DNA from 4 places in the Streptomyces sp. NPDC002004 genome. Region 3 is predicted to be linked to each of the others. Evidence: riboswitches for the same ligand, from Rfam matches in the RefSeq annotation. Region 3 holds a riboswitch; each other region holds the start of a gene.
What was found. A riboswitch is a leader RNA that binds a small molecule or an ion and turns the genes downstream of it on or off. The one in region 3 is predicted to bind cyclic di-AMP.

Region 1 (7,308 bases), on a different contig from region 3:
CGGCCCGTCTCGTACGCGTCGCGGATTCCGGCCAGGCCGACGATGCGGCCGCCGGTCGGCAGGTCGGGCCCCGGGACGTACTTCATCAGGGTCTCGAGGTCGGCGTTCGGGTGCCGGATCAGATGGCGGGCGGCCGCGACGACCTCGCCCAGATTGTGCGGCGGCATGTTCGTCGCCATGCCGACGGCGATCCCGGAGGCGCCGTTGACCAGTAGGTTCGGATAGGCGGCGGGCAGTGCCACCGGCTCCTGCTCCTGGCCGTCGTAGTTCGGGGCGAAGTCGACCGTGTCCTCGTCGATGGACTCCGTCATGAGGCTCGTCGCCTCGGCCATCCGGCACTCCGTGTACCGCATGGCGGCCGGCGGGTCGTCATTGCCCAGCGAGCCGAAGTTGCCGTGCCCGTCGACCAGCGGCACACGCATCGAGAACGGCTGCGCCATGCGCACCAGGGCGTCGTAGATCGACGCGTCGCCGTGCGGGTGCAGCTTGCCCATGACCTCGCCGACGACACGGGCGCACTTCACATAGCCGCGCTCGGGGCGCAGCCCCATCTCGTTCATCTGGTAGACGATGCGGCGCTGCACGGGCTTCATGCCGTCCCGGGCGTCCGGCAGGGCCCGGGAGTAGATCACCGAGTACGCGTACTCGAGGAAGGAGCCCTGCATCTCGTCGACGACGTCGATGTCGAGGATCTTCTCCTCGTACGAGTCGTCGGGCGGCGGGGTCTTCGTGCTGCGGCGGGCCATCGCTGCTGCGGCTCCTTCACCAACATGAACGGAACGGGGAACGGTTCTGACGCGACCATTGTGGACCGGCCCGCCGACAACGCGGACCGCGACCCGACCGTACCGGCTCGCCCACGGGTCCTCGCCGCGTGCTCCCCGGACTTCCCGCGTCGGCGGCGCCGGACGGGATGCCGCAGGGCCGCACGGGCGGTCGGGGCGTACCCCCGCTCGGCTCGGGCCGCCCGCCCTCGTCCCGTCCGGTGCACGCGCTTCCACCTGCGCCGATGCCCGTATCCCCGGCCGGCCACGTGCGCACCCGCACCCGGGCCGCCGGCCGAGCTGTGCGCGGACCCGCCCCGTGGCCCTCCCCGGAGCGCTGGGCGGCTCACCCGGACCGGCGTTCCCCGCCGCTCGCTCTCGGCGTACCCGGCCCGGGAACTTCGCCAGGTGTCAGCACGCTTGCATACAGTGGCAGGACAGGCAGGGAATTCCCCAGTTTCGCGATCGAAGGGACGTACATGCCCATGGGTCACACGGCCACAGCGCAGGCCGGCTCCGGCGGCCTGACAGCGACCGAGCACCGCCTGGCCAACGGCCTGCGCGTGGTGCTCTCCGAGGACCACCTGACCCCGGTCGCCGCGGTCTGCCTCTGGTACGACGTCGGCTCGCGCCACGAGGTCAAGGGCCGTACCGGCCTCGCCCACCTCTTCGAGCACCTGATGTTCCAGGGCTCGGGCCAGGTCAAGGGAAACGGCCACTTCGAGCTGGTGCAGGGCGCAGGCGGCTCGCTGAACGGCACCACCAGCTTCGAGCGCACCAACTACTTCGAGACCATGCCGACGCACCAGCTGGAGCTGGCGCTCTGGCTGGAGGCCGACCGGATGGGCTCGCTGCTCGCCGCGCTCGACCAGGAGTCGCTGGACAACCAGCGGGACGTCGTCAAGAACGAGCGGCGCCAGCGCTACGACAACGTCCCCTACGGCACCGCGTTCGAGAAGCTCACCGCCCTCTCGTACCCCGACGGCCACCCGTACCACCACACCCCCATCGGCTCCATGGCCGACCTGGACGCGGCCACCCTCGAGGACGCGCGGGACTTCTTCCGCACCTACTACGCGCCGAACAACGCCGTGCTGTCGGTGGTCGGCGACATCGACCCCGTGGAGACGCTCGCCTGGGTCGAGAAGTACTTCGGATCCATCCCGGCGCACCACGCCAAGCCCGCTCCGCGCTCCGGCTCGCTGCCCGAGACCATCGGCAGCGAGCTGCGCGAGGTCGTCGAGGAAGAGGTCCCCGCGCGTGCCCTGATGGCCGCCTACCGGCTGCCGGAGGACGGCACCCGCGCGTGCGACGCCGCCGACCTCGCGCTCACCGTGCTCGGCGGCGGCGAGTCGTCCCGTCTCTACAACCGCCTCGTGCGGCGCGACCGCACCGCCGTCGCGGCCGGATTCGGGCTGCTGCGCCTGGCCGGTGCCCCGTCGCTCGGCTGGCTGGACGTGAAGACCGCCGGCGACGTCGAGGTGCCGGTCATCGAGGCCGCCGTGGACGACGAGCTCGCCCGCTTCGCCGAGGAAGGCCCGACGCCCGAGGAAATGGAGCGTGCCCAGGCCCAGTTGGAGCGCGAGTGGCTGGACCGGCTGGGCACCGTCGCGGGCCGCGCCGACGAACTGTGCCGGTACGCGGTCCTGTTCGGTGACCCCCAGCTCGCGCTGACCGCGGTCAAGCGCGTCCTGGAGGTCACCGCCGACGAGGTCCGTGAGATCGCCAAGGCCCGCCTGCGCCCCGACAACCGCGCGGTGCTCGTCTACGAGCCCGTCGAGTCCGCCGACAGCACCGCCGCCCCCGAAGAGACCGCCGCGACCGCAGACGAGGAGGCGGCGAAGTGACCGACGCCGCGACGGACGTATCCATGGAGTTCCACCCCCAGCCGCAGCCGGGCGAGGCCAGGCCCTGGGCGTTCCCGGCGCCGCAGCGCGCCACGCTCGACAACGGCCTCACGGTGCTGCGCTGCCATCGTCCGGGCCAGCAGGTGGTCGCCGTCGAGGTGCTCCTCGACAGCCCCCTCGACGCCGAGCCCGAAGGGCTCGACGGCGTGGCCACGATCATGGCCCGGGCCCTTACCGAGGGCACCGACAAGCTCTCCGCAGAGGAGTTCGCAGCGGAGCTGGAGCGCTGCGGTGCCACCTTCGACACGCACGCCGACCACCCCGGTGTGCGGATCGCCCTCGAAGTGCCCGTCTCCCGGCTCCTCAAGGCGCTCGGACTGCTCGCGGACGCCCTGCGTGCGCCCGCGTTCGAGCAGAGCGAGATCGAGCGGCTGGTCAACAACCGGCTCGACGAGATCCCGCACGAGATGGCCAACCCGGCCCGGCGCGCCGCCAAGGAGCTGTCCAGGCAGCTGTTCCCGGCGTCCTCGCGCATGTCGCGCCCGCGCCAGGGCACCGAGGAGACCGTCGCGCCGATCGACGCGGCGGCCGTGCGTGCCTTCTACGAGCGGCACGTGCACCCCGCCACGGCGACCGCCGTCGTCGTCGGCGACCTCTCCGGCGTCGACCTGGACGCCGTCCTCGGCGAGACCCTGGGTACCTGGACGGGCGGTACGGCGCAGCCCCACCCGGTGCCCCCGGTGACCGCCGACGACACCGGACGCGTCGTCATCGTGGACCGCCCCGGGGCCGTGCAGACGCAGCTGCTCATCGGCCGGGTCGGGCCGGACCGGCACGACCGCGTGTGGCCGGCGCAGGTGCTCGGCACCTACTGCCTCGGCGGCACCCTCACCTCGCGGCTGGACCGCGTGCTGCGTGAGGAGAAGGGATACACCTACGGCGTACGGGCGTTCACCCAGGTGCTGCGCTCCGCGCCCTCCTCTCCCTCGGGAGGGGCGACGGGCGCCGCGATGCTCGCCATCTCCGGTTCCGTGGACACCGCGTCGACGGGACCGGCCCTGGCGGACCTCTGGCAGGTGCTGCGCACGCTCGCGGAGGGCGGTCTGACGGACGCCGAGCGCGATGTCGCCGTGCAGAACCTCGTGGGGGTCGCGCCGCTCAAGTACGAGACGGCGGCGGCCGTCGCCGGCACCCTCGCCGACCAGGTCGAACAGCATCTGCCGGACGACCACCAGGCGGAGATGTACCGCCGCCTCGCCGCCACGGGCACCGTGGAGGCCACGGCCGCGGTCGTGAACGCCTTCCCGATGGACCGTCTGGTGACCGTCCTCGTGGGTGACGCGGCACAGATCGAGGAGCCCGTGAAGGCCCTCGGGATCGGTGAAGTCACCGTGGTGACGGGCTAGTCGAGCGGACGGGGCTCCTGACGGCCGACTGGTCCAGGAGCCTCGGACGGGTGGTGCAGGTGGCCCCGGCGGCATACGTGTCGCCGGGGCCCATGTGTCATGCGGTTTGTCCGAATTGATGGGGAGGCTGCCCGTCTGCCCTGTGGCATGCACTACAAAACCGGTGTTCCGTTTGTCGATTGAAAGACGCCCCCCGTAGCGTCAACGCGACTGTCCGCCACGCAGTACGCCGCGCCCGCGGCACCGGGCAGTCATCGCCGAGTCCCCGTACGGCGCGAGCCAGGGGAGCCGGGGACCCATGAAGTCCCTGGGGTGAATCGGGCTCCCTCCCGAGGGGGGCCCGTAGGAGACCTTCCTGCTCCGAACCCGTCAGCTAACCCGGTAGGCGAGAGGGAAGGAAAGGACCCGCCTCTTTCATGGCGTTCACCCGTGCTACCGGGAAGCATCGTCGTCCGAGCCGTCTGGCACGTACGAGCACACAGGTCGCAGGCGTCGCGGCCCTCACCACCACCGGGGTCGTCGCCGGGCTGGCCGCTCCCGCATTCGCTGCGGACCCCGTGCCCACGCTCGACGACACCGGGCTGAACCGGGCCATCACGATCAGCGACACGCTGCCGGAGCAGATCGACGCGCAGGCCGCCGCCCAGAAGCAGGCCGCCCACGAGGCCGCCGCGCAGCGGAAGGCGGAGGCGGAGGCCAAGCGCAAGGCCGAGGCCGCCGCGAAGAAGGCGCGTGCGGAGAAGGAGCGGGCCGCGCGCGAGGCCGAGCGCAGGCGCCTCAACCGGTTCGTCCTGCCGGTCACGGGCTCGTACATATCGACCGGCTACCAGGCCAGCAGCTCCCTGTGGTCCTCGGGGCACCACACCGGCGTCGACTTCCACGCCGCGTCCGGCACCCCCGTGCACTCCGTGGGCGCGGGCACCGTCGTCACCACCGGCTGGGGCGGCGCGTACGGCAATCAAGTAGTGATCAAGATGCACGACGGCACGTACACCATGTACGGGCACCTGTCGTCGATCGGTGTCTCCGTCGGACAGTCCGTCACGCCGGGGCAGCAGATCGCCCTCTCCGGAGCCACCGGCAACGTCACCGGGCCGCACCTCCACTTCGAGGCCCGCACGAGCCCCGAGTACGGCTCCGACATGGACCCCGTCGCCTATCTGCGCGCACACGGCCTGCACGTCTGACCCGGGCCCCGGTCCTGCGCCCCGGGAATCCCGCAGAACGCCCGAAAGCCCCGGCTCCCCGAGCCGGGGCTTTCGCGTTCCGGTTTCGCGCCGCGTTCCCGCCCCTCCCTGGCCAAAAAATATCCATGGAATCCGGCCCGCCGTCGGAAATTCGCGCTCCCTGCAATAGAGTCGCTGAACGAGCGTCAATCGACCGCGTTTCGCGGGGGTTAAGGCGGAGGTCCGGTCATGCGTATTCCCGCGCAGTCGGTATGCACGGCGATCAGGGACGACATCGTCGCCGGTGTCCACGGGCGCGGAACGCGGCTCACCGAGGAAGTGCTCGCGCGGCGGTACGGGGTCTCCAGGGTGCCCGTGCGCGAAGCGCTGCGCACCCTGGAGGCGGAGGGCTTCGTGGTCACCCGCCGCCACGCGGGCGCGTGCGTCGCCGAGCCCACCGAGGAGGAGGCCGCCGACGTCCTGGAGGTCCGCATGCTGCTGGAGCCCCTGGGTGCGGCGCGTGCCGCGCAGCGGCGCACGGACGGGCACCTCAAAGTGCTCCGCGGCCTGGTCAGGCTGGGTCAGGAGCGCGCCAGGCGCGGGCACAGCGAGGATCTGCGGTCACTCGACGGCTGGTTCCACGAGACACTCGCGCAGGCCTCGGGCAGCCCGGGTCTGACCGCCCTGCTCACCCAGCTGCGGCACAAGATCGCCTGGATGTACTCCGTCGATCCGCCGGCGAGCCCGGCGGAGTCCTGGGCCGAGCACGGGGCGATCCTCGACGCGGTGGCGCGCGGGGACGCGGAGCGGGCACGCGCCCTCACCGCGCTGCACGCCGAACGGGCGTCGTCCGCGCACCGGCTGCGATTCGGCCCGAACGCCGTCGCGGGCCGCGTGAGGAGTTCGCAACATGCCGTAAACACGGCAGGCCTGCGTCTTTAACAGAGGGGCCGTATACAAGAGGTATTCGAAGTGGGCGGAATTCTGCTGCCCATTTTCCGGGCCGCATTTTCCGGCGCCGTCCATTACCAGCCACACTTTGTCGGGGCGTGCTTCTTTCCCGAGCTCGCACTTCGTTCCCGTCCCATTGCCGGCCGCTCGCACGGCGCCGCACTCGACCGCGGGCACCGGCTCGTGCGAGGGCGCAAAACCGCGGAGCCGCGCGTGCCCCCGAAAGGACGGGGGTCGCGCGGCTCCGCCGTGATCTGTGGGGCCGTCAGACGGTCTCGGGGAGCTCCTCGAGCCCCTCGGCGACCAGCTTGGCCAGACGGTCCAGGGCCGCCTCGGCGCCCTCGGCGTCGGAGGCCAGGACGATCTCCTCGCCGCCCTCGGCGCCCAGGCTGAGCACCGCGAGCATGGAGGCGGCGTTGACCGGGTTGCCGTCGGCCTTGGCGATCGTCACGGGGACACCCGCGGCGGTGGCGGCACGGACGAAGATGGAGGCGGGGCGGGCGTGGAGACCCTCGGCCCAGCCGACGTTGACGCGGCGCTCAGCCATGTGATGCTGCCCTTCAGGTTTCACAGGGTTGTCTAGACCAGTGTGGCATACCGTCGTGGGTGATCGATGGGTCCGGTGCGATGGCCGGTTGTGCCCGTACCCTAACTCCATGCAGACCCCGTCGGACCGGCATGAATACCCTGCTCACTGGGAGGCCGACGTGGTGCTGCGCGACGGCGGCACCGCCCGGATCAGGCCGATCACCACCCAGGACGCCGACCGCCTGGTCAGCTTCTACGAACAGGTCTCGGACGAGTCGAAGTACTACCGCTTCTTCGCGCCGTACCCGCGGCTGTCCGCCAAGGACGTGCGCCGCTTCACCCACCACGACTACGTGGACCGGGTGGGGCTCGCGGCCACCATCGGCGGCGAGTTCATCGGGACGGTCCGCTACGACCGCATCGACGCCCGCGGTCTGCCGGCCAGCGCGCCCGCCGACGAGGCCGAGGTCGCCTTCCTGGTGCAGGACGCCCACCAGGGCCGCGGCGTGGCCTCCGCGCTCCTCGAGCACATCGCGGCCGTCGCCCGGGAGCGCGGCATCCGCCGCTTCGCGGCCGAGGTGCTGCCCGCCAACACCCGGATGATCAAGGTGTTCACGGACGCCGGCTACGAGCAGAAGCGCAGCTT
Region 2 (7,308 bases), on a different contig from region 3:
CTGCGGGGGCCTGATGATCGAGGTCGGCAAGGACGGTCGTACGTGGCTCCTCGCGGGCCCCACCAGCAGCTACGCGCTCCGGCTCACGGACGCCGACGAGCTGCTGCACCTCCACTGGGGGCCGCGGATCGCCCTCGCCGACGCGGAGGCCCTCGCCGCCGCGCCCCTGCCCCGGCCGTGGCCCTTCGAGTCGCCGCTGGACGGCCGCGAGGAGTATCCGGTGGAGGGCGGTCCCCGCTTCGTCAGACCCGCCCTGTCCGTCCGGACCGCCGAGGTGCGCGGAACCCGGTGGCGCCACCGCGGCTCGACGGCCGAGGGGGACGTGCTGCGGCTGCACTTCGCCGACGACGTGCACCGGCTGGCGATCACCCTGCGGTACGCGATGCGCGACGACGTCGTGGAGCGCTCCGCCGTCCTGCGCCACGAGGGCGGCACCGGCGACCCGTCCCTGGAGCTGCTGCGCGCCGACTCCGCCACGTGGACCCTGCCGCACCGCGACCGGTGGCGGCTGACCCAGCTGCACGGGCGCTGGGCGGCCGAGACGCGCCTCGTGCGCTGCGAGCTGACCCCCGGCGAGAAGGTCGTCGGCAGCCGGCGCGGGCACACCGGTCACCAGCATCTGCCGTGGGTCGCGCTGGACGCCGAGGGGACGGCGACCGAGGAGCACGGCGAGGTGTACGGCTGTGCGCTCGCCTGGTCCGGGTCATGGCGGATCGCCGTGCAGCAGATCCCCGACGGGGCGGTCCAGATCACCGGGGGCACCGGGCACGACGACTCGGGCCAGTGGCTGCTGGCGCCCGGCGAGGAGTACGTCACGCCCGTCTTCGCGGGCCTGTGGACCGACGGCGGCTTCGGCGGGGCGAGCCGCGCCTGGCACGCGTACCAGCGGGCGCACGTCGTTCCCGGTGCCGGGCGGGACCGGCCGGTGCTCTACAACTCCTGGGAGGCCACCGGCTTCGGCATCGGCGAGGAGCAGCAGCTGGCTCTCGCCCGCCGGGCGGCGGCCCTGGGCGTGGAGCTGTTCGTGGTCGACGACGGCTGGTTCGGCGCGCGGACCGGCGACCGGGCCGGGCTCGGTGACTGGACCCCGAACCCGGACCGCTTCCCCGGCGGCCTGGAACCCCTCGCCGACGCGGTGCACGCACTGGGCATGCAGTTCGGGCTCTGGGTCGAGCCGGAGATGGTCAATCCGGACTCCGCTCTCTACCGCGCCCACCCCGACTGGGTGCAGCACATGCCGGGCCGCGCCCGCACCGAGTTCCGCCATCAGCTGGTGCTGAACCTCGCCCGCCGGGACGTCCAGGAGCACCTGTGGGAGCGTCTCGACGCCCTGCTGAGGAGCGCGCCCGTCGACTACGTGAAATGGGACTTCAACCGTTGCTTCACCGATCCGGGATGGCCGGGGGAGCCGTACCCCCAGAAGCTCTGGAACGCGCATGTGCATGCCCTGTACGCCCTGTTGGACCGGCTGCGCGCCGCCCACCCGGCCGTCGCCTTCGAGTCCTGCTCCGGCGGCGGCGGCCGGGTCGACCTCGGCATCCTGGCGCGCACCGACCAGGTGTGGCCCTCCGACAACACGGACCCGGTCGACCGGCTCGCCATCCAGCACGGCTTCAGCCAGCTGCACCCGGCGCGGGTGATGGCCGCCTGGGTCACGGACAGCCCGAACGTGCAGCTCAACGGCAGGGTCAGCAGCATGCGCTTCCGCTTCGTCGGCGCCATGGCCGGGGTGCTCGGGGTGGGCGGCGACCTCACCCGGTGGACCGACGACGAGCTGGCCGAGGCCCGGCGCTGGGTGGACCTCTACAAGGAGATCCGCCCGGTGGTGCAGCGCGGCGATCTCTACCGTCTGCGCCCGCCGGGGGACGGGCCGGCAGCGGTCCAGTACGTCCACGGGGACGACGCCGTCGTGCTCGCCTGGCTGCCCGCGCAGTCGTACGGGGAGCCGGTTGCGCCGGTGCGGCTGCGGGGGCTCCGGCCGGACGCGGAGTACCGGTGCCGGGACACCGGGGCGGTGCACCGGGGTGCGGTGCTGCTGCACCACGGACTGGACACCGGCCTCAGGGGAGACATGGACGCGGCCATTTTCCGCTTCTGTCTTATTTGACCGAATTGCGCCTTTTGCTGGAACTAGCCCTGAAATAGGCCATCATGAGACCGCCGTCGTGAGCAGCGTCATAGTCGTGGCGGTGCGCGGCGATCTCCGCCGGGCAATGCCCCTGTCGCCCCAACGGTGTTGGCGCACGCGTGGAGATCGTTTCCGTGTGGAATGTGACCGTAATTTCCGGAAAGGATCAAGCAAGGCGAAACAAAAGGGAATTCATCCCTTGTCCCGGACATTCGCACTCGCTTACGTTCCCGTTCAGCCGGATGGAACGCCGAGTCCTGCCGCCGTCCGGACAACCGCACTCACCCGTGCACGGCAGGAGCGTGGGATCCGCAGGTAGTTCGCCGCCCGGGTCGCCGGGCCGGCTCGGGGTGAAGCCGCACCTGCAAAGGCGGCCGGGCGCCTCCGCCCGAACCCGACAGCTCACCTCGCAGGCACCGGAGAGGAATTCGCCATGCCCGCGAAGGGTAAACACCGCCGTCCGAAGTCCCTGCGATTCACCCGCCGTTTCGCCGTCGCCGGCACGGGTGGTGCCGCGCTCGCGCTGCCGTTCCTCGGTGCCACCGGCGCGCACGCCGCCGCCCCCGGGACCGTCGCCCCACAGGCCGCCCCCAGGACCGTCGTCACCGCCCCACAGGCCGCCCCCGCGGTCTACACGGTGAAGGCGGGCGACTGCCTCGCGAGGATCGCCGATGTCCGGCATGTCGTCGGCGGCTGGCAGCGGCTCTACGCGGACAACCGGAAGGCCGTCGGCGCCGACCCGGCGCTGATACACCCGGGCCTGAAGCTGGTCGTCGGAGCCCACGCCACCGCACCCAGGCCTGCCGCCGCGCTCAAGTCCGCGCCCAAGCCTGCCTCCGTGCCCAAGTCCGCGCCCAAGCCCGCCGCCGCCGAGTCCGCCGTCGCCCGCGCCGCGTCGAAGGTGGCCGACGCCACCGACGCCGCGGCCACCACCGCGACCGGCTTCGTGCTCCCCGTCACCGGTGCCACCATCGGCACGCCGTACCACAAGGCGGGCGCCATGTGGTCCAGCGGCTACCACACCGGCGTCGACTTCGTGGTGCCGACCGGCACCCCGCTCAAGGCCGTCGGCGCGGGCACCGTCGTCAGCGCCGGATGGGGCGGCGCGTACGGCAACCAGATCGTCATCCGGCTCGCCGACGGCATGTACGCCCAGTACGCCCACATGTCGCAGCTCGCCGTCTCCGCGGGCCAGACCGTGGTCGCGGGCCAGCAGCTCGGCCTCTCCGGGGCCACGGGCAACGTCACCGGACCGCACCTGCACTTCGAGATCCGTACCACGCCCAACTACGGCTCCGACGTGGACCCGCTGGCCTACCTGCGTGCCCACGGCGTGGGCGTCTGACCCGGCACCCGGGCACCATCCGGACCGGCTCGGATTCCTGACGGACCGAGCCGATCACGCGGGGCCGCACCCTCCAACAGGGGTGCGGCCCCCACGTGTTCACGAGGTCGCCGATCTATTCCGGATCGGGCGCATCTCGGACGGTGGCGTATCTCACCAGGCGTCAACCCCTTCCTACGGTGGCGTAGGTCACTTAGGAAGGTGAAGGATGTACGGACGTGGCAGCAGAGTCGACATCCCTCACCAGTGACACCTACAGGTCCTACACAGCCCTCGGCGACAGCTTCACCGAGGGCGTCGGAGACCCCGGCCCCGACGGACGCTTCGTGGGATGGGCCGACCGGCTGGCCGTCCTGCTGGACGACCGGCTTCCCGAACACACCTTCCGCTACGCCAACCTCGCCGTGCGCGGCAAGCTCCTCGACCAGATCGTCGCGGACCAGGTGCCGCGGGCCAAGGAACTCGCCCCGGACCTGGTGACGTTCTGCGCCGGCGGCAACGACATCATCCGCCCCGGCACCGACCCCGACGAGGTCGCCGAACGCTTCGAGCGGGCCGTGGCCGACCTCTCCTCCGCCGTCGGCACCGTCATGGTGACCACCGGCTTCGACACCCGGGGCGTCCCCGTGCTCAAGCACCTGCGCGGGAGGATCGCCACCTACAACGGCCACGTCCGTGCCATCGCCGACCGGTACGGCTGCCCCGTCCTCGACCTGTGGTCCCTCAGGACCGTGCAGGACCGCAGGGCCTGGGACGACGACCGGCTGCACCTCTCGGCCGAGGGGCACACCAGGGTCGCGCTGCGCGCGGGCCAGGTCCTCGGGCTCGACGTGCCCGCCGACCCGGACCAGCCCTGGCCGCCGCTGCCGCCGCGCGGCACCCTTGAGGTACGCCGCGACGACATCCACTGGGCGCGCGACTACCTGGTGCCGTGGATCGGACGCCGGCTGCGCGGCGAGTCGTCCGGCGACCACGTCGAGGCCAAGCGGCCGGACCTGATGCCCCTGTAGGTGTGCCCGCGGACGGCTGTCAACGGGCGGTCGCCGTCAGATCCGCCCGGTCCAGGCCCAGTTCCCGGGCGAGCGCCTCGTCGACCCAGTCCCGCATGCGGGCCTGCGAGAGCGCACCCCGGTACGCCGTCATCTGCACGGCGAGGCCGTCCAGGAAGGCCGTGAGGCGCAGGGCCGTCGACACCGGGTCCGGGCAGTGGAACTCGCCGCCCGCGACCCCCTCGGCGACGACCTCCGTCAGCGCGGCCTTCCACTGCCGGTCGAGGTCCTGGGCCACCTCGCGCAGCGCAGGCTCCCGCAGCGCCGCCGCCCAGCCCTCGATCCACAGCCGCCAGCCCTTGGCGGGACCGGTCGGGGCGTACCAGCGCACGGCGGCCCGCAGCCGGCGCACCGCCGAGGTGCGCCGGCCCAGCAGCTTGCGCAGATGCGCGAGGTCACCCTCGGCCGCATACGCGAAGGCCTCCGCGACGAGCTTCTCCTTCGTCGAGAAGTGGTAGAGCACCAGGGCGTTGCTCACACCGAGACGGGCGGCGACATCGGCGATACGGACGGCCGCCACGCCCCGCGCCTCGATCTGTTCGACGGCGGCACGCAGCAGCTCCTCACGCCGCTCGGCCACGCTCAACCGGACTCTTGCCACGGGCAAACATTAGATCCTCGCCCCGCACGCGGACAGCGCGGGGCGGTCCCGCAAGGCGCACACCCCGCGGGGCCGTTCACCCGGCGCCCCGGAGCCCGCGCGCCCGGGAAGGCGGGGACCGCACCCGGCCTCGGCGCCCCGCAGATCGCAGGAGCCGAAGTCCATGCACCCCGAGCGGCCGATCGCCGCGACGGTCACCATTTCGGCCCGGGCGGCGGTCACCATCCGCCCGGAGCGCCCGCGGCCGGTGGGCGGGCGCCTTCGCCGGGTCCGGGACGGTCCCGTACACGCACCTGGAGCACCGCTCCACGAAGCGGATGCAGGCGGACGAAGCGGGCCCGGGGAGGGGCGGGCGGGATACGGGCGACGGGAGCCGCCTCCCGTGCGTTCCGATGCGCTGTCACCCGTACGACGAAGAGGGCCCGGGAACGCGACATCTCCCGGACCGGCCCGCCCCGCTGTGACGGGCGTCGCACAAGGGGGAGCCGGTATCCCGTGCGCCGCCGGCCCGCCACATAATGGGATGCCCGACCCGATTCCCTCAGGAGGCACCGTGACCGGACGCCGTTCCCTGACCTCCGGACTTCGCTCGCTGCGGCCCGCCGCGTTCGGCGCCGACCCGGCCGGCGACCGGCTGGAGCGGATCCGCAGGTCGCCGAACTTCGCCGACGGGTCGTTCCAGAACCCGGTCGGGGCGCGCACCCGGCCGACGGGCTCGACGCTGGAATTCGCGAAGGTCTACTTCGAGAAGGAGGCACGCGCCCGGCGCGGTCCGGCGGGCACGGTCCCGGTGCACCCCACCCTGCTCGCGGACATCGCCAAGCCCCCGGCGACCGGCCTCAGACTCACCTGGATGGGGCACTCCAGCGTGCTCGCCGAGATCGACGGCCGAAGGGTGCTCTTCGATCCCGTCTGGGGCGAGCGCTGCTCGCCCTTCGCCTTCGTCGGCCCCAAGCGGCTGCACCCCGTGCCCGTGCCGCTCGCCGCGCTCGGCCCGGTCGACGCGGTCGTCATCTCGCACGACCACTACGACCATCTCGACCTTCCCTCGATCAAGAGCCTCGCCGGTACGGACACCGTGTTCGCGGTGCCGCTCGGCGTGGGCGCCCACCTGGAGCGCTGGGGCGTCTCCGCCGGGCGGCTGCGCGAACTGGACTGGAACGAGTCCACCGACATCGCCGGCCTGAAGCTGACGGCCACGCCCGGCCGCCACTTCTGCGGACGCGGGCTGCGCAACCAGCAGCACACGCTATGGGCGTCCTGGGTCGTCGCGGGCGACGAACACCGCATCTACCACAGCGGCGACACCGGCTACTTCCCCGGCTTCCTGGACATCGGTGCGGAGCACGGGCCGTTCGACGCGACGATGATCCAGATCGGCGCGTACAGCGACTTCTGGCCGGACATCCACATGACCCCCGAGGAGGGTATGCGCGCCCATCTCGACCTCCAGGGCGGGCGTCCCTCCGGAGTGATGCTGCCGATCCACTGGGGCACCTTCAACCTGGCGCCGCACCCGTGGGCCGAGCCCGGTGAAGGCACCCTCGCGGCGGCGGGGCGTGCCGGTGCCGCTCTCGCACTGCCGCGCCCCGGACAGCCCTTCGAGCCCACGGCCGCCGATGTACCGGCCGAGCCCTGGTGGCGGCCGGTCGCCGTAGCACCGGCCGGCGGCTGGCCGAAACGGCCGGAGGCCGCGCCCGCCGGCCGGACGGCCGGCTCCGCCTCCGACGACACGGGTGAACCGGAGGCGGCGCCCGTCGTGGGCTGAGCGCCGACGGACATCGCACTGCGGGCCGACCGGACACCACGGTCGGCCCGCAGTCGTATCCGCATGCGGGCACCCCGTCCGCGCGATGTCCCGTGTCGCACACGGGTGCCCTGCGCGCCCCCCGGAGCCCGGCCGCGTCGCACGCGGATGCTCCCCGGGCGAAACCCGCTCCGTGGAACACAAGCCTCCCGCACGGAGCACGGAGTACCGAGCACGGAGTACCGAGCACCGAGCGCGGACCACGGAGTACCGAGCACGGAGCACCGAGCACCGAGCGCGGACCACGGAGTACCGAGCACGGAGCACCGAGGGCTCGCGCGCTGCGCGGACCCCGTGCACCCGACTCCGCACAGCCGACCCGCATATACGCACCGCGAACAGATGTCCCACGCATCTATTCGGTCTGCCGTGCGAACC
Region 3 (7,308 bases):
CCGGGCATCGGGCCGTAGGGGTGCCAGACGTGCTGCCGGTCCAGGGCCAGCAGCACGTCCGGGGTGAGCGGCTCAGGCATTGGGCGCGAGGTCCGTGCCGGCGCCCCGGCGGCGTACCGCGACCAGGTCCGTACGGGCCTCGGACGTCTCGGTGGCCGGTGCGGAGCCGCACACGGAGCCCTCGTGGGACCCACAGGCCGCGTCCTCGTGCGAGCCGCAGCCCCCGGTGCCGTGGGACCCGCAGGCCGAGCCCTGCTGCGAGCCGCAGCCGCCGGCCGCCCGGTGCTCGGGGAGCGTCACCGTGTCCGTGCCCTCGACCTCGAAACCGGCGTCCGCGATCATGTCCAGGTCCTGCTTGCCGGCCTGGCCCTCGCTGGTGAGGTAGTCGCCGAGGAAGATCGAGTTGGCCAGGTGCAGCGCCAGCGGCTGCATGGAGCGCAGGTGCACCTCACGGCCGCCCGCGATCCGCACCTCGACGTCCGGGCAGACGAAGCGGACCATGGCGAGAATGCGCAGACAGCGCTGGGGGGTGAGGTTCCACTCCTTCGCCAGCGGGGTGCCCTCGAACGGGATCAGGAAGTTCACCGGCACCGAGTCCGGGTCCAGCTCGCGCAGCGAGTAGACCACGTCGACCAGGTCCTCGTCGGTCTCGCCCATGCCGGCGATCAGGCCGGAGCAGGCGGACAGACCCGCCGCGTGCGCCTTCTGGACCGTGTCCACCCGGTCGGCGTACGTGTGCGTGGAGGTGATCTCCCCGTACGTGCTCTCCGAGGTGTTCAGATTGTGGTTGTACGCGTCGGCGCCGGCCGCGCGCAGCCGCTCGGCCTGGCCGTCCGAGAGCAGGCCGAGACAGGCGCACACCTCGACGCCCTCGTTCTGCTCCTTGATCGTCTGGATCGTCTGCGACACCCGGTCGACGTCGCGGTCCGTCGGACCGCGGCCACTCGCGACCAGGCAGACCCGCTTGGCGCCGCCCGCGACACCCGCGGCGGCCGCCTCGGACGCCTCGTCCGCCTTCAGCCAGGTGTACTTGAGGATCTCCGCCTTGGAGCCGAGCCGCTGCGAGCAGTACGAGCAGTCCTCCGGGCACAGGCCCGACTTCAGGTTGACCAGATAGTTGAGTTTCACCCGTCGGCCGAACCAGTGACGCCGCACCTTTCCGGCCGCCGCCACCACGTCGAGCACGTCGTCGTCGGAGGTGGCCAGTACGGCCAGCGCCTCCTCGCGGGTCGGCAGCTCGCGCCGAAGCCCCTTGTCCACCAGCGTGTTCAGCAGATCCATGGCGCCGATCCTTGCCTACGGAGCGTACTCAGGCCAAGGAGAGTTCGCACAACTCCCACCGTTCGGAGTGTGGGTATTGCCACATTCTTGGCGGCTGGCCGTGGAGCTACAGTCTGTGCACTGCCTACAAACGAGGCGCGGCCCACAACGGGGGCGGTACCTGCGGGCGGGGCCCGCCGCCGGACAACCCGGCCGCACCGCGCATCCTCTCTTCCTGCACAGCGAACCCCTCGTACGCCCCGGAGGCGGCCATGGCGAGATCTCCCTTCGACTGGATCGACGAGCAGGCACGTCTGCGCCGCCGGGCCGGTCTGGAGCGCACCCTGCGTCCGCGCTGTGCGGAGTCGACACTGCTCGACCTGGCGAGCAACGACTACCTCGGGCTCGCGCGCCACCCCCAGGTCACCGAGGCGGCCGCCGAGGCCGCCTTCCGCTGGGGCGGCGGCGCCACCGGATCCCGGCTGGTCACCGGCTCCACCGGACTGCACGCCCAGCTCGAGAGGGAGCTCGCCGACTTCTGCGGCTTCGAGGCCGCCCTGGTGTTCTCCTCCGGCTATGCGGCCAACATCGCCGCCGTCACCGCGCTCGCCCCGCACGGCTCGCTGATCGTGTCGGACGCCGGGAACCACGCCTCGCTCATCGACGGCTGCCGCCTCGCGCGCGGGACGACCCAGGTCGTGCCGCACGCCGATGTGGAGGCGGTGCGCAAGGCGCTGGACACCCATGAAGGACCCGCCGTGGTCCTCTCCGACACCGTCTTCTCGGTGGACGGCGACGCGGCCCCCCTCGGCGGGCTCGCCGCCGCCTGCCGTGAGGCCGGCGCCGGGCTGGTCGTCGACGACGCACACGGCGTGGGCGTGCTCGGCGACGGAGGCCGCGGCGCGCCGTTCGCGGCCGGTCTCGCGGGCGACTGCGACGTGGTCACCACGGTCACCCTGTCGAAGTCGTTCGGCAGCCAGGGCGGTGCCGTCCTCGGACCGGCCCCGGTCATCGACCACCTGATCAACGCGGCTCGTACCTTCATCTTCGACACCGGCCTGGCACCGGCGGCCGCGGGCGCCGCGCTGGGCGCCCTCGGCCTGCTGCGCCGCGACCCCGGACGCGCCGCACGCGCCCGGGCCGTCGCGACCGAGCTGTACGAGCGGCTGACCGCGTCGGGCCTGGAGGCGGTGCGCCCTGACGCGGCGGTGGTCTCGGTGCGGGCGCCCTCGCCCGAGGAGGCCGTGGAGTGGGCGGCCGACTGCCGCGCGGCCGGGGTGGCCGTGGGATGCTTCCGGCCGCCGTCCGTGCCGGACGGGATCTCGCGGCTGCGGCTGACCGCCCGGGCGGACCTCACCGACGAGCAGATCGCCGAGGCCGTGCGCGTGATCGGGCGTACCGCGCCCCGCTGACCCCGGGGATCAGCGCAGACCGTCGAGGAAGGTCCCCCAGGCGGCGGCCGAGAAGAGCACGGCGGGCCCCGTGGGATTCTTGGAGTCGCGGACGGCGAGCAGGCCCGCCGCGGGGCCCGGGCCGAGCTCGGCCGTCTCCACACAGTTGTTCATGCCCGTGCTGCGGCTGCTGCGCCGCCAGCCGACGGGGGCCAGCGATGTGCTGGACGGAACGTGCCGAGGCAGAGCGGTCATGGTGCCTCCCTATGCGCCGTCACCCATCCCGGCGATGAAGTCCAATGAGTCCGTGGGTGAAAGGGCGTGATTCCGAAGAGAGTTGAAGGCTTCGGTGTATGCCCTGAGGTCTTCTTTCCGTTCGAGGTAGAGACTACTCATCAAGTGGTCGAGAACAACCACGTCCAGATCGGCAATGTGCGGAAATGAGAAAATAACGAAAGCGCCGGTCTGGCCGATATGGGCGCCCGCCGTGAAGGGCAATACCTGGATCCGCATATGCGGCAGGCACGCCACTTTCGCCAAATGCCTCAGCTGCGCCGCCATCACGCCGGGCCCGCCCACCTGCCGGCGCAGCACCGCCTCGTCGAGGATCGCGCTGAACTCCAGCGGCGGATCGCCGCGCAGCACGTCCTGACGCGCCAGCCGTACGTCGACCAGCGCCTCGATCTGCCGCTCCGGCAGGCCGCCCAGCGAGGCCCGGGTCACCGCGCGGGCGTAGTCGGGGGTCTGCAGCAGGCCCGGCACCACGGAGTTCTCCAGCGTGCGCATTCCGCAGGCCTGTGCCTCCAGACTGATGAAGTCCTGGTATGCCGGTGGCAGCAGCCCGCGATAGGCGTGCCACCAGTGACGCCGCCCGCCGTCGTCGTCGGAGCCCGCCAACGCGACCAGAAGTTCCCGGTGTTGGATGTCCTCCACGCCGTACATGTCGAGCAGCAGCCGCACATCGGCCTGCTTCACACCGCTGCGGCCCGTCTCGATCCGGCTCACCTTCGACTGGTGCCAGCCCGCGCGCCGGGCGGCCTCACCGCTCGTGAGCCCCGAGCGGTCGCGGAGCGCACGCAGTTCCGCGCCGAGCTTGCGGCGGCGCACCGCGGGACCGTGCTGCATGGGCCGTCTCCTTCCGGCCGACACCGCGGCGGCTCACCCGCCGACGGTAGAGGAAGCCACACGGTATGGGTCAAATACGCTCTCTCGTCGCAGAGTTCACCGCTTCGAGCGACAGATATATGCATTCTCAGGGGATGCGCTCCCTGATCGGCGCGCGAGTGGCAGTCTGGCGACAGCACCGGTCCGGGGCCGTATCGAACCATCCGCCACGTGTCGGAGTCCGGCCCCGATGGGAAAGGGACGACGTCGCCATGGCAGACCACCAAGAAGCCTCCGTCACTCTGCCGAGCGATCCCGCCTCGGTCTCCGCGGCGCGGAAATACGTCAGCAATGTCCTCACGGAATGGGGACTGCCCGGGGACGCGGATGTGGCCGACACGGTCCGGCTCATCGTCTCCGAACTCGCCACCAATGCCGTCCAGCACACCTTCGGCCAGTCGCCCACGTTCACCGTGGACGTGACGCTGGAGCGCGACGAGCAGCTGCGCATCGGCGTCACCGACAGCCACCCCCGCTTCCCCAAGCGGCTGCCCGCGGCGGTGCAGCAGGACAACGGCCGCGGCATGGTGATCATCCGCTGGCTGGCCAACGAGTACGGCGGCAGACTCAGCGTCAGTCCGACGCCCGAGGGCGGCAAGACGGTGTGGATCGCGCTTCCCTGGACGGTTCCCGTCCAGAACTGACCTCGGCCCGGAGCGCGCTCGCCGGGTCCCGGGCTCCCCGGCAGGTCCCGGAGCCTCCTCTGCCCCGTCCAGGTGCCGTGTCGCTCAGGCCGCGTGTCGCCCGGGCGGCCCGAGGCGTCACCGGCGGCGCCCTCGGCGCGCGGGCACGCGTGCCGTCGGACGGGACGCCGGCCGGACCGCGATGTTCCGGCGCCGCACCAGCCGCGGCAGGACGCCCCAGAGCAGGACGCACACGAGCAGGGTCCCGCACCCGGCGGCGACGCCTCCGGTCCGCCCCGCCGCGACGTCCACGACGAGCAGCACCGAGCCGGTGAGCGCCAGTGCGAGGGCGCCCAGGCCCACCCGGGACAACTGCGACGAGACACGCACGATCTGCCGTTTGGCGTGCTGCTGGAACAGGAAGCGATGGAGCGCTGCGGGCGCCGTGAAGAGCGCGGCGGACAGCATCGCCAGGAGCAGCGTCGTGACGTAGGTGGCCCGCTCGAAGCCGTCGAGCGTGGGGAATCGAGGGGTGAAAGCCAGGGTCAGCAGAAAGGCGAAGAGGATCTGCACCCCGGTCTGGGTGACTCTGAGCTCCTGCAGAAGCTCGGAGAAGTTGCGGTCGGCGCGCTCGAGGGGTGTTTCCCGTCGCGCCGTCACGAATCGGACGTCCGGCATGAGGAGACGGGTTCCCGGGTCGGCCCGTCTCCTACCGCCGGCGCGGGCAGGGGCCCCCGTAGGGGTCGCCACCACCCGCGCCACGGCTTCAGCGGATGCGCCGGCGCCCGAGGGTCACCGCACCCGCCCGTACCAGACGTTCCTGGTCCAGATCTTCGACATCTTGACCACGTCCCCGGTCTTCGGGGAGTGCCAGATCCTTCCCTTCCCGGCGTAGATGCCCACGTGGTAGACGCTCGAGCCGTAGTGGAAGAAGACCAGGTCGCCCTGCTGGCGCTGGGACGCCGGGACATGGCGGGTCCTGTTGTACTGCGCCGCGGCCGTGCGCGGGAGCTTCTTGCCCGCGCGCTTGAACGAGTACAGCGTCAGTCCGGAGCAGTCGAAGCGGCGTGGTCCGGTGGCCCCCCACTGGTACGGCGCGCCCCTCTTGGACGCCGCCACCTGGAGCGCCCTCGCTCCGAACGTGGCGGCCTCGGCGTCGGCAGCGACCCCCGGAACCACGATGGTGCCGCCGACGGCGGCCAGCGTGAGAGCCGATGCGGTGCCGGCCCGGCCCAGGAGTGACGGGACGCGATTCAGCGCAGTCATGCGCAACCCTTCGTCAGCCGCCTGTGAAGGATGACCTGTCGGGTTCGGGCAGGCGAAGATGCCCGGCCGCTGACGCGGCTTCACCCCAAGGACCGATCGGATCGCTCCGGCCGGCCCGCCGTGCTGGGTCCTCCACTCCTGCCGATCCACATCTGTCGACCGGGTATCCGGGCGGCGGCAGGACTCGGCGTCCGCCCGGACCGCCCCGCCGCGGTGGCGGGGTCTTGTCGTCGGAAGGGATCTTCACGCACGAAAGGCGCGAATTCCGAGTTCTGCCGGGCATTTGTGAGGCTACTCACGATGTGTCTGTTCGGGTGGACACCACACCTTTCGAACATCACGGAGGGTGTCGATGACCCCCGGACCAGCGGCGGAGCGTGAGATTCCACGTGAGTTGTACGCGGATCGAGCAACTCTGTTCGTCCATCGCGTCGATGGCCGATTACGCCATCGGGGGGTAACCCGTCTGGTGCGTTTCGGATCGCTTCCGGACGTGTCGGGGTCGGTTCCGAACGGGTCGTCAACTCAGTTCGTCCGATTCCGGGGTGCCCTCGGTCCGGTTCAGTTCGGTCCGGTTCGGTCCGGTCGGTCGTGCGTGCGTGCGTCGGGCCCGTCGTGGAGTCCGGTCCCTCGCGGGCCCTGTTCGTCGCGGGTCGGTCCGCCCTGCCGGAGGAGTCAGGCCGGCGGGAGCGTGACCCGGGCGGCGCGCCGCTCGCCGTCGAGAACGCGCAGTGCCCTTACCAGCGTGGGACCGTGCACCTCGGACTCGCCGCGCTGGTGCATCAGGGTGAGCGCGTCGCGGAGCGCCGTGGCCTTGCCGACCAGGGCCTGGGCGGCGCGCAGACCGCCGTAGGTGCGCTCGGCGCGAGCGGGGTTGATGCGGCCCAGCAGGTCGACGACCTCCAGATAACGGTCGATCAGCTCGGCCTCGGCGCGGGTCAGCGCGGGCAGCGGCGGCAGTTCGGGCGGCAGCATCGGCGCGTCACCTCGCACCGTGTGCGGGACGCTGAGTCTTGCGGCTCGGGACCACCGCGTCGATCAGTCCGTGGGCGACGGCCTGCGCGGCGTCCAGGACCGTGTCGCGCTCGATGTCGGCGGCGACCTGTTCGGGCTCGCGTCCGGTGTGCCGGACCAGCATCTCCTCCAACTGTGCCCGCGCCCGCAGCAGCTCGCGCGCATGGATGTCCAGGTCGTCCGGCCGGCCCTGCAGGGGCTCCGGCGCCGATGGCTGGCGCAGCACGATGCGCGCTCCGGGCAGTGCGGAGCGCTTGCCGGGCGCACCCGCCGCCAGCAGGATCGCGGCCTCCCCGACCGCCTGCCCCAGGCACACCGTCTCCACCTCGCAGCCGACGTACCGCATGGTGTCGTAGATCGCCGTCATCGCACTGAACGAGCCGCCGGGGGAGTTGATGTACAGCGAGATGTCGCGGTCCGGCGCCGCGTACTCCAGGTGCATGAACTGCGCCATCACATCGTTGGCCGTCGTGTCGTCGACCGGCGTGCCCAGGATGACGATCCGCTCCTCCAGAAGCCGCGAGTAGGGGTCCATCGTGCGCTGCCCCGTGGCGGTGCGCTCGGTGAACTCGGGCAGTACGTGACGGGCG
Region 4 (7,308 bases), on a different contig from region 3:
CGGGATCCGCCCGATGATCGAGGTCGTGCCGCTGGACCAGGCCGACGCGGCGTACCGGAAGATGATGGAGGGTGCCGCACGCTTCCGGATGGTGCTCACCACCGGCTGACCCAACGCTCCGGTGCGGCGGTGCGGCGGTGCGGCGGTGCGGCGGTGCGGCGGTGCGGCGGTGCGGCGGTGCGGCGGAGCGTCCGGGGACGGACGTGCGTGTCCGCGCGCTGGGCGCAGCCGCCCGGAGGCGCCGGTGCACGGCGAAGCGGCCGGCTCTCGTACGGTCGGCGGGCACGGTCCCACCGCCCCACCGTCACCGGATGCAGCCGAAGCCTTCGCTCCGTAAGCTCGTACGGGTCGGTGACATCCGTCCGGGAATCGTGCCGGCCGCCGGTCGTGGCGGGCGGCCTCGCCTCCCGGCGTCACCGACCGCCGGACCGGCGCAGCGACCCCTCGCTGCGGGTGCATCGGACGTGGAGCCCTTCATGACCACAGCGCGGGACCTGTTCATCGTCGCCCTGGACATGGAGTCCAGTCGCCCCGTGGAGCGGGGCAACCTCGCGCTCGCGCTGGCGGGAGCCGAGATGGCCGATCTCCTGGAGGCCCGGGCCGTCACGCTGGACGGCGACCGGATCGTGCCCGGTTACCGGCCGACCCTGGCCGATCGCGTGCTGGACGAGGCGGCCGACGCCCTGTTGCGGGAACCCCCGTACGAGACGGTGGGCGACTGGTTGTGGCGCCGCGGCCGCGATCTGACCGCCACCTACGCGGCCGCCCTCGAGGCAGAGGGGCAGCTCGCCCGGGAACGCCGGCACGGGTTTCTCTCCGGGGCCGGCCAGGCGGTGCTCGTCGATTCGCCGGCCCGCCGCGAGGCGGCGGAGCGCTGGACTGCGGGCGAGCCCGTCCTCGGCCTCCTTGCGGAGGCCGTGGGGGTCCGCGGCAACCGCACCCCGGACGCACCGGAGGTCGCCGATGACGCGGTGGCGACGGTGCTGGCCGCCGTCGATGAGGCAGTGGTCGAACTGGACTCCGTGCGCCAGCGGAAAGCCATCGAGGACGCGGCCTTCGAGAACATCTGGCGCGGCCCCGACCAGTGACGACAAGGCATCGGCGGTGCCGGCGTCCTGCACGCGCACAGCCGCGTCGAGGGGAGCGCCCGGCGCCCGCCGCCTACGATGCCGTTGTGGCTGTCATCCGAGTCGAGCGCAGGCCTGCGCTTCCCGTCGACGAGGCATGGCGACGGCTGACGGACTGGAGGCGCCACGGCGCCCACGTACCCCTGAGCTCGGTCACCGTCGTACCGGCAGGGCCGACGCGGGCGGGCACGGTGGTCGTGGTGCGGACCGGCGTCGGACGTGCCGGGTTCGACGACCCCATGGAGGTCGTGCGCTGGGAGCCGCCGACCGGCGCTCGCCCCGGATTCTGCCGTCTGGAGAAGCGCGGCTCCGTCGTCACCGGCTGGGCCGAGATCGAGGTGTCCCCGCTCGACGGCGGGGACCGGTCCCGGGTGGTGTGGCGGGAGCAGGTGCGGGTGTGGAAGCTGTCCCGGGCGTTCGACGTACCGACGGCCCGGGTAGCCCGGTTGGTGTTCGGCCGGCTCGTCGACGCCCTGCTCTCCGACTAGCACGGCTCTCCGAGGAGCACGCCAACGCCCGGCGGAACGAGGCAAGTCATGGCGCATGCGGGGCACCGTGCCGGAGAGAACCGCTCAACACGTCCTGCGGACATGGTGACTGCTCTTCGGAGTGGTCACATCCCTGTCCCTGCGCACGATGCTCAACCGCTTTCCGAAAGCGGAACACGCCTTGCGCAGACCGCCGTCGGTGTACTCGACGACGAGGACGTGGTCGTCGAATGCGGATGCGTAGGTGGCGCATTCGCCGTATTCGGCGCATTCTTCGACCACGGCGAAGTCGACGTGTGTCCTTGACCTGGCGGCCGCGAGTTCCGCGGTGTTCTTCTGGGCCACGGCCAGGCCCCGCGTATGCGCGTGGGCGGCGATCCGCGTGATGAACGCCTTTGCGTCGTTCGCGGTCAGCAGACCGTGGGAACGGCTGTAGCTGTCGTAGTTGTCGGGTTCGACCGCGTCGAACCCCTTGTCCGCACAGCTGTCGATCCAGCGGTCGACCCGGGCGGCGATGCGCTCGCGCTTGGCAGCCGTCCCGATGTCCAGCAGGGCCTCGTTCCAGTCCCGGTCGATGACCGGCCGGCCCTCGGTGTCGCGCAGCAGTAGCTCGGCCGGCCACCGGTCCTGTGCGTCCGGCTGCGCCTGGAAGGCATTCACGTAGCAGATGTTGTACCGCCCGCGCGCCGGTGAGTCCGTGTGGTCGCGACCGACGATCGCGACGCCCGGCGACGGGGGGTAGGCACCGCCGATCTGGTAGTCGAAGTCCCTGTGGACCGGGGGCAGGCGCACCGCCCGGGTGCCCTCGACGGGATGGGTGCAGCCGGCGAGTGCGGCCGTGGCCACACCGGCCAAAACCGTCAGGGACGCGGCCCGGTGGCGCCGCGCGAGGCGCCGGGCAGCCGACGCGCCCGGAGCCGAAGCGCGCGTCCCCGGGCGCCGGGACCCGCGGAGACGGACAGCGGACACACGCACCACGACGTCGAACCTCCGCCGCCAGAAGTGGGCAAAACGGATATAACATTGCTTGTCATTGTTTATTTGCATTTCAGGATTTATGAAACTTCCGGTACTTGTCTCCGGTATTTGTCCGGAGCTGAGACGGGTTTTTGCTGCATCGGTTGCCCGGAAATGCGGTGACATGCGTCACGTGTGCATGTCCGGGTGGTCGACATGTCCGCCGCCAGTTCCGCTCCGTGGCGGGCGAGTTGGGGGCGGAGCAGTCGTTGATCTCATGCCTTTCACCGGCATGTACGAGCCTGTCCCTTTTCTCGTGTGAATTCGGGCCTTGTTCCGTTCGAAGGGTGTCGCTTACGGTTCGCTCATTCCGGGTGGAACGCCGAATCCTGCCGCTTCCCGGAAATTCCGAACCAGCACCATTCGCGTACGGCAGGAGCGGGGAACCCACGGTTTGCCGCCGACCCGGATCCACGGGCCGGCTCGGGGTGAAGCCGTGCCCACCGGCACGGCCGGGCGACTCCAGCCCGAATCCGACAGCTGACCTCGCAGGCATAGGAGAGGACTGTGCCATGGCCGGAAAAGGCAAACACCGCCGCCCGAAGAACTCCCGAATGAGCCGTGGATTCATGGCCGTCGGCGCCGGCGGGGCGGCAGTTGCCCTGCCCGTGATCGCCGCGACCACCGCGAGTGCGGTGCCGAAGGCGGCACCCGCCGTCGCGCCTTCGGTCAAGGTCGAGAGACCCGCACTCCCGCGGGCCGTCCAGATGGTGCCCATGCGGTACTCCGTGGTCACCGGCGACTCCCTTTCCAAGATCGCCGGCAAGTATGCGCTGAAGGGCGGCTGGCCGCGGCTCTACCGCGACAACCGGAGCGCGGTCGGTGACAACCCGTCACTCATCCACCCCGGTCTCAAGCTCACCGTCAACCGCCAGGTCCGGGCGGCGGCTTCGGACCTGCGCGCCGACCGCTCCCGGCGCAGCACGGTGCTCCCCAAGGCCGCCGCCCCCAGGACGGCACCCAAGGCTGCTCCCAAGGTGACCCCCAGGACCGCCCCCAAGGCGGCTCCCAAGGTGACCCCCAAGGTGACCCCCAAGGCGTCTCCTGCGGCGGCGAAGACGTACGCGAACAACCTGGACGGATGGATCCGCGAGTCGCTCGACATCATGGCGAAGCACGGCATCCCCGGGTCGTACGACGGTATCCACCGCAACATCATGCGTGAGTCCTCCGGCAACCCGCGCGCCATCAACAACTGGGACTCCAACGCGGCGGCCGGCCACCCCTCGAAGGGCCTCCTCCAGGTCATCGACTCGACCTTCACGGCCTACCACGTCCCGGGGACGTCGATGGACCCCTTCGACCCGGTCGCCAACATCACGGCCGCGTGCAACTACGCCGCCGCCCGCTACGGCTCGATCGACAACGTCAACGGCGCCTACTGAGCGGTTCCGTGCCGACGGCCGGTGACGCGGTCCCGGCCGGCACGACGGGGAAACCGGGAAGGGGCCGCTCGCCGCGCAGAGGGTGGAGATCACCGTCCTGCGGCGAGCGGCCCCCAACGGCTGCTAAAATGGGGCTCGTCGGCCTTCGTGCGCACTCATCTCATGCGCCCGGAGGCTTTTTTCATGCCTTCCGACAGCCATGACACCACCGAGCCCGCTGCCACCAACACCGGCTACAGCACCCTCCTCAGCATCCGCGAATTCGCCGGACTGTACGCCGGCTTCACCCTGACCGTCGCCGCGAACACCCTGTCGGGGTTCGCCCTCGGAACCCTTGTCGACCACCGGACCCACTCGCCGTTCCTTACCGCGGTGAGCATGTACGGCGCCACCTTCGCGACGGTGCTCGGCGCGTTGACGCTGATGTCGGTCGCCGACGGACGCCGACCTCGCCGTACCCTCGTCGTGCTCCAGTTCGCCTCCCTGCTCGGCACGGCCGCCCAGGCCGTCCCGGGCCTGCCCCTCGTCGCCCGGTTCGGGCTGCTGCTGGGCCTGGGCTTCTTCCAGTCCCTCGGGACGGGCACCCGGATGGGGCTGCTCACCGAGGTGGTCCCCGCCTCCGCGTACGCGTCGGCACGCTCACTGATGAACATCACCTCCGGCGGCACGGCGATCCTCGGCTACGCCGTCGGCGCAGTGCTGCAACGCCACCTCGACCCGCACGGGATCTTCCTCGTCGCGGCAGCCCTGACCGGCCTGGGTTCGGCCGTGGTGGCGACCACCGTCCGGGAACACTCGATCCGGCTCACCCGCCGCCCGGGACTGCGCCGGACCTGGGCCACGAACACCGAGCTCTTCTCGCACGCCGGCCGGCGTGCCCTGCTGCTGAACCTGTGGGTCCCGAACGGTCTGGTGGTCGGCTGCGAGGCCCTGTTCATCTCCTACGACCCCGAGCAGGCCGGAACCTTCCTGGCCGCGGGATCGGCGGGCATGCTGCTCGGGGACCTTACCGTCGGCCGGCTCCTCACCGCCGCCCGACGCCGTCGCTGCGCGTTCGGCCTGCGACTGCTGCTCGCCGCTCCCTACCTGCTGTTCGCGTTCCACCCGCCCCTGTGGGCAGGAGCGGTCGCGGTGTCCGCCGCCAGTGCAGGATTCGCCGCCACCCTGCCCCTGCAGGAGCAGCTCCTGGAGCTGACACCCGACTCGGCACGCGGACAGGTCCAAGGCGTGGAGTCCGCGGGACGGATGACCTGGCAGGGCATCGGCGCCGCCATCGCCGGCGGTCTCGCCCAGCAGCTCGACCCGGGCAGCGCGATCGCCCTCGTCGCCGCCGTGTCGGTGACGCTCACCGTCGTCTCCCGGCCGTTCGTGCTCCGCGCCCGCACACCCGTCGTCCAGGAGACCGGTGCGTGAACCCGGCAGAGCCCCGGCTCCCTCGGCTCCGCGCGGCGTCCGGATCGTCGGGCGGGGCGCCCGCCGGCTCGCCCGAGCGGGCTCGGGGCGGGCTCCCTCCCCGCGCAGTGGTGTCGGGCAAGCCCTCGGCCGACGGGGAGCACCGGGCCGGCTACGCCCGGATGAGCCGACCGCCTACCGCGGCGTGCCCCGTACGCACGTCGGCCTGCGCGGGACAGGGGTTGCCCCGAGCCGGGTCCAGCACGGCGGGCGACACGGTGGCGGCGATGCGCAACTCGATGATGTCGCGGACGGCGGGCCACTCCTCGTCCAGGATCGAGTAGAACGCGGTGCTGCGGACGGCGCCGTCGAGACCGCGCGAGTGGGCCCGGCGGATGCCCTCGCAGGTGGCGCCGAGCCGCTCGATGGCCGCGCGTGACCGCAGATTGCGGGCGTCCGCGCGGAACGAGATTCTGCGGACGCCCCAGGCCTCGAAGGCATGACGCAGCATCAGCAGCTTCGCCTCGGTGTTGATGCCGGTGCCCTGGGCGCGGGGGGCGAGCCAGGTGTTGCCGATCTCGGCGGCATCGGGCACCGCGGTGACCGGATCGCCGTACGGGACACCCGGTACGGAGGGCCAGACCATCGGGCCCTGCCAGTAGTCGAGTTCCAGGAAGCGGGTGGAGCCCACCACCCGCCCGTCCGCGGCGTTGATCACCGCGAAGGGCAGGATCCGGCCCGCCGCCTGTTCGGCGAGGGCATGGTCGATATAGCTGTGGGCCGCCTCCAGCCCGTGGGGGACGGGGGTGAAAGCGTAGGTCGTACGGTCCTCGGCGCCGGCCTCGGCCAGGGCCTCGGCATGGTGCGTGGTGAGCGGCTCCAGCCGCGCGGTGCGGCCGGTGAGAACGAGGGGTGCGGGCACAGGGCCTTCGGTCCTTCGAACAGCGGAATGGTGCCTGCCACCGGCGTTCCTGTGCGATGGCGGTGGTCCAGCATGCGTCCTATGCGCCCTTCAGTGAAGAACGGGAAGGTAAAGGAATTCGGAAGGTCGGATGACACGGGATCAAGGTCCGGGCACCCCGCGAACCGTCCGGTAACCGCAACTCTCCGTAGTCGGAATCGGTGCCGCGCCGGACCCCTGGCCGACGCCCCCTCCGGCGCCTCCGCAGGCGCGCGCCACATAGGTGTAGGGGGAAACGTGCTCGTCGGGCGGCCCTGCCGTGGCGGCCCCGGGCGACGAGGGGATCCGGCCGTGCCTCACACCGGGGGATCGATGAGGCCGCACGGGATCGACGGGCCGCTGGATCGTGACATTGGGTCACCGGACTGGAACGGCCGGTCGACATTTTGGTCCGCAGGCCGCAGATTTGGCAATGAAAGTCTAAAGGAATGCAACTATTCAGTCACGAACCTTTGTTGTAACTCCCCATTCTCCTTAGCCTGATGCGACTTTTCAGCAAGCCGCGCCTTGAAAGGCCCCCTATGGTAAGCGTTGACGAGCTCGCACCCCCGAAGGCATCCGGATCCGGATCCCTCCGCAGGGACGTGGGGCTGATAGGCCTGATGTGGGCCTCCGTCGGTTCCATCATCGGATCCGGATGGCTGTACGGAGCCCAGAAGGCCGTCGTGGTGGCAGGCCCGGCCGCAATGATCTCCTGGATCATCGGCGCGGTCGCCATCGTCCTCCTCGCACTGGTACACGCCGAGCTGGGTGGCCTCTTCCCGGTGTCCGGCGGCACGGCGCGCTACCCGCACTACGCCTTCGGCGGCCTCGCGGGCATGTCCTTCGGCTGGTTCTCCTGGCTGCAGGCGGCGACCGTGGCCCCCATCGAGGTCGAAGCCATGATCGGATACGCCGGTCACTGGAAGTGGGCCCAGGGGTTCCTCCACGCGAACGGC

Region 1: another riboswitch for cyclic di-AMP. It lies ahead of ACWCP6_RS22530 (M23 family metallopeptidase); the one in region 3 lies ahead of ACWCP6_RS20845 (C40 family peptidase).
Region 2: another riboswitch for cyclic di-AMP. It lies ahead of ACWCP6_RS31050 (M23 family metallopeptidase); the one in region 3 lies ahead of ACWCP6_RS20845 (C40 family peptidase).
Region 4: another riboswitch for cyclic di-AMP. It lies ahead of ACWCP6_RS24815 (LysM peptidoglycan-binding domain-containing protein); the one in region 3 lies ahead of ACWCP6_RS20845 (C40 family peptidase).

The regions. Positions count from the first base shown of each region.
Region 1 covers NZ_JBSFDP010000015.1:75,428-82,735, reverse strand. Annotated here, with positions in the region: gene ACWCP6_RS22545 (DNA gyrase/topoisomerase IV subunit A) at 1-746, opposite strand, end outside; gene ACWCP6_RS22540 (M16 family metallopeptidase) at 1,244-2,611, shown strand; gene ACWCP6_RS22535 (M16 family metallopeptidase) at 2,635-4,017, shown strand; cyclic di-AMP (ydaO/yuaA leader) riboswitch at 4,263-4,420, shown strand; gene ACWCP6_RS22530 (M23 family metallopeptidase) at 4,434-5,204, shown strand; gene ACWCP6_RS22525 (GntR family transcriptional regulator) at 5,433-6,125, shown strand; gene ACWCP6_RS22520 (HPr family phosphocarrier protein) at 6,400-6,681, opposite strand; gene ACWCP6_RS22515 (GNAT family N-acetyltransferase) at 6,791-7,308, shown strand, end outside.
Region 2 covers NZ_JBSFDP010000034.1:5,409-12,716, forward strand. Annotated here, with positions in the region: gene ACWCP6_RS31045 (alpha-galactosidase) at 14-2,107, shown strand; cyclic di-AMP (ydaO/yuaA leader) riboswitch at 2,401-2,557, shown strand; gene ACWCP6_RS31050 (M23 family metallopeptidase) at 2,562-3,473, shown strand; gene ACWCP6_RS31055 (SGNH/GDSL hydrolase family protein) at 3,692-4,483, shown strand; gene ACWCP6_RS31060 (TetR/AcrR family transcriptional regulator) at 4,503-5,123, opposite strand; gene ACWCP6_RS31065 (MBL fold metallo-hydrolase) at 5,677-6,891, shown strand.
Region 3 covers NZ_JBSFDP010000013.1:61,953-69,260, forward strand. Annotated here, with positions in the region: gene ACWCP6_RS20810 (adenosylmethionine--8-amino-7-oxononanoate transaminase) at 1-80, opposite strand, end outside; gene bioB (biotin synthase BioB) at 73-1,281, opposite strand; gene ACWCP6_RS20820 (8-amino-7-oxononanoate synthase) at 1,533-2,672, shown strand; gene ACWCP6_RS20825 (DUF397 domain-containing protein) at 2,682-2,906, opposite strand; gene ACWCP6_RS20830 (helix-turn-helix domain-containing protein) at 2,916-3,776, opposite strand; gene ACWCP6_RS20835 (ATP-binding protein) at 4,028-4,459, shown strand; gene ACWCP6_RS20840 (DUF6328 family protein) at 4,577-5,116, opposite strand; gene ACWCP6_RS20845 (C40 family peptidase) at 5,231-5,704, opposite strand; cyclic di-AMP (ydaO/yuaA leader) riboswitch at 5,708-5,872, opposite strand; gene ACWCP6_RS20850 (hypothetical protein) at 6,380-6,679, opposite strand; gene ACWCP6_RS20855 (ATP-dependent Clp protease proteolytic subunit) at 6,687-7,308, opposite strand, start outside.
Region 4 covers NZ_JBSFDP010000019.1:71,185-78,492, reverse strand. Annotated here, with positions in the region: gene ACWCP6_RS24835 (alcohol dehydrogenase) at 1-109, shown strand, start outside; gene ACWCP6_RS24830 (GOLPH3/VPS74 family protein) at 477-1,088, shown strand; gene ACWCP6_RS24825 (SRPBCC family protein) at 1,175-1,615, shown strand; gene ACWCP6_RS24820 (endo alpha-1,4 polygalactosaminidase) at 1,700-2,461, opposite strand; cyclic di-AMP (ydaO/yuaA leader) riboswitch at 2,978-3,142, shown strand; gene ACWCP6_RS24815 (LysM peptidoglycan-binding domain-containing protein) at 3,145-4,017, shown strand; gene ACWCP6_RS24810 (MFS transporter) at 4,201-5,430, shown strand; gene ACWCP6_RS24805 (GNAT family N-acetyltransferase) at 5,582-6,331, opposite strand; gene ACWCP6_RS24800 (APC family permease) at 6,892-7,308, shown strand, end outside.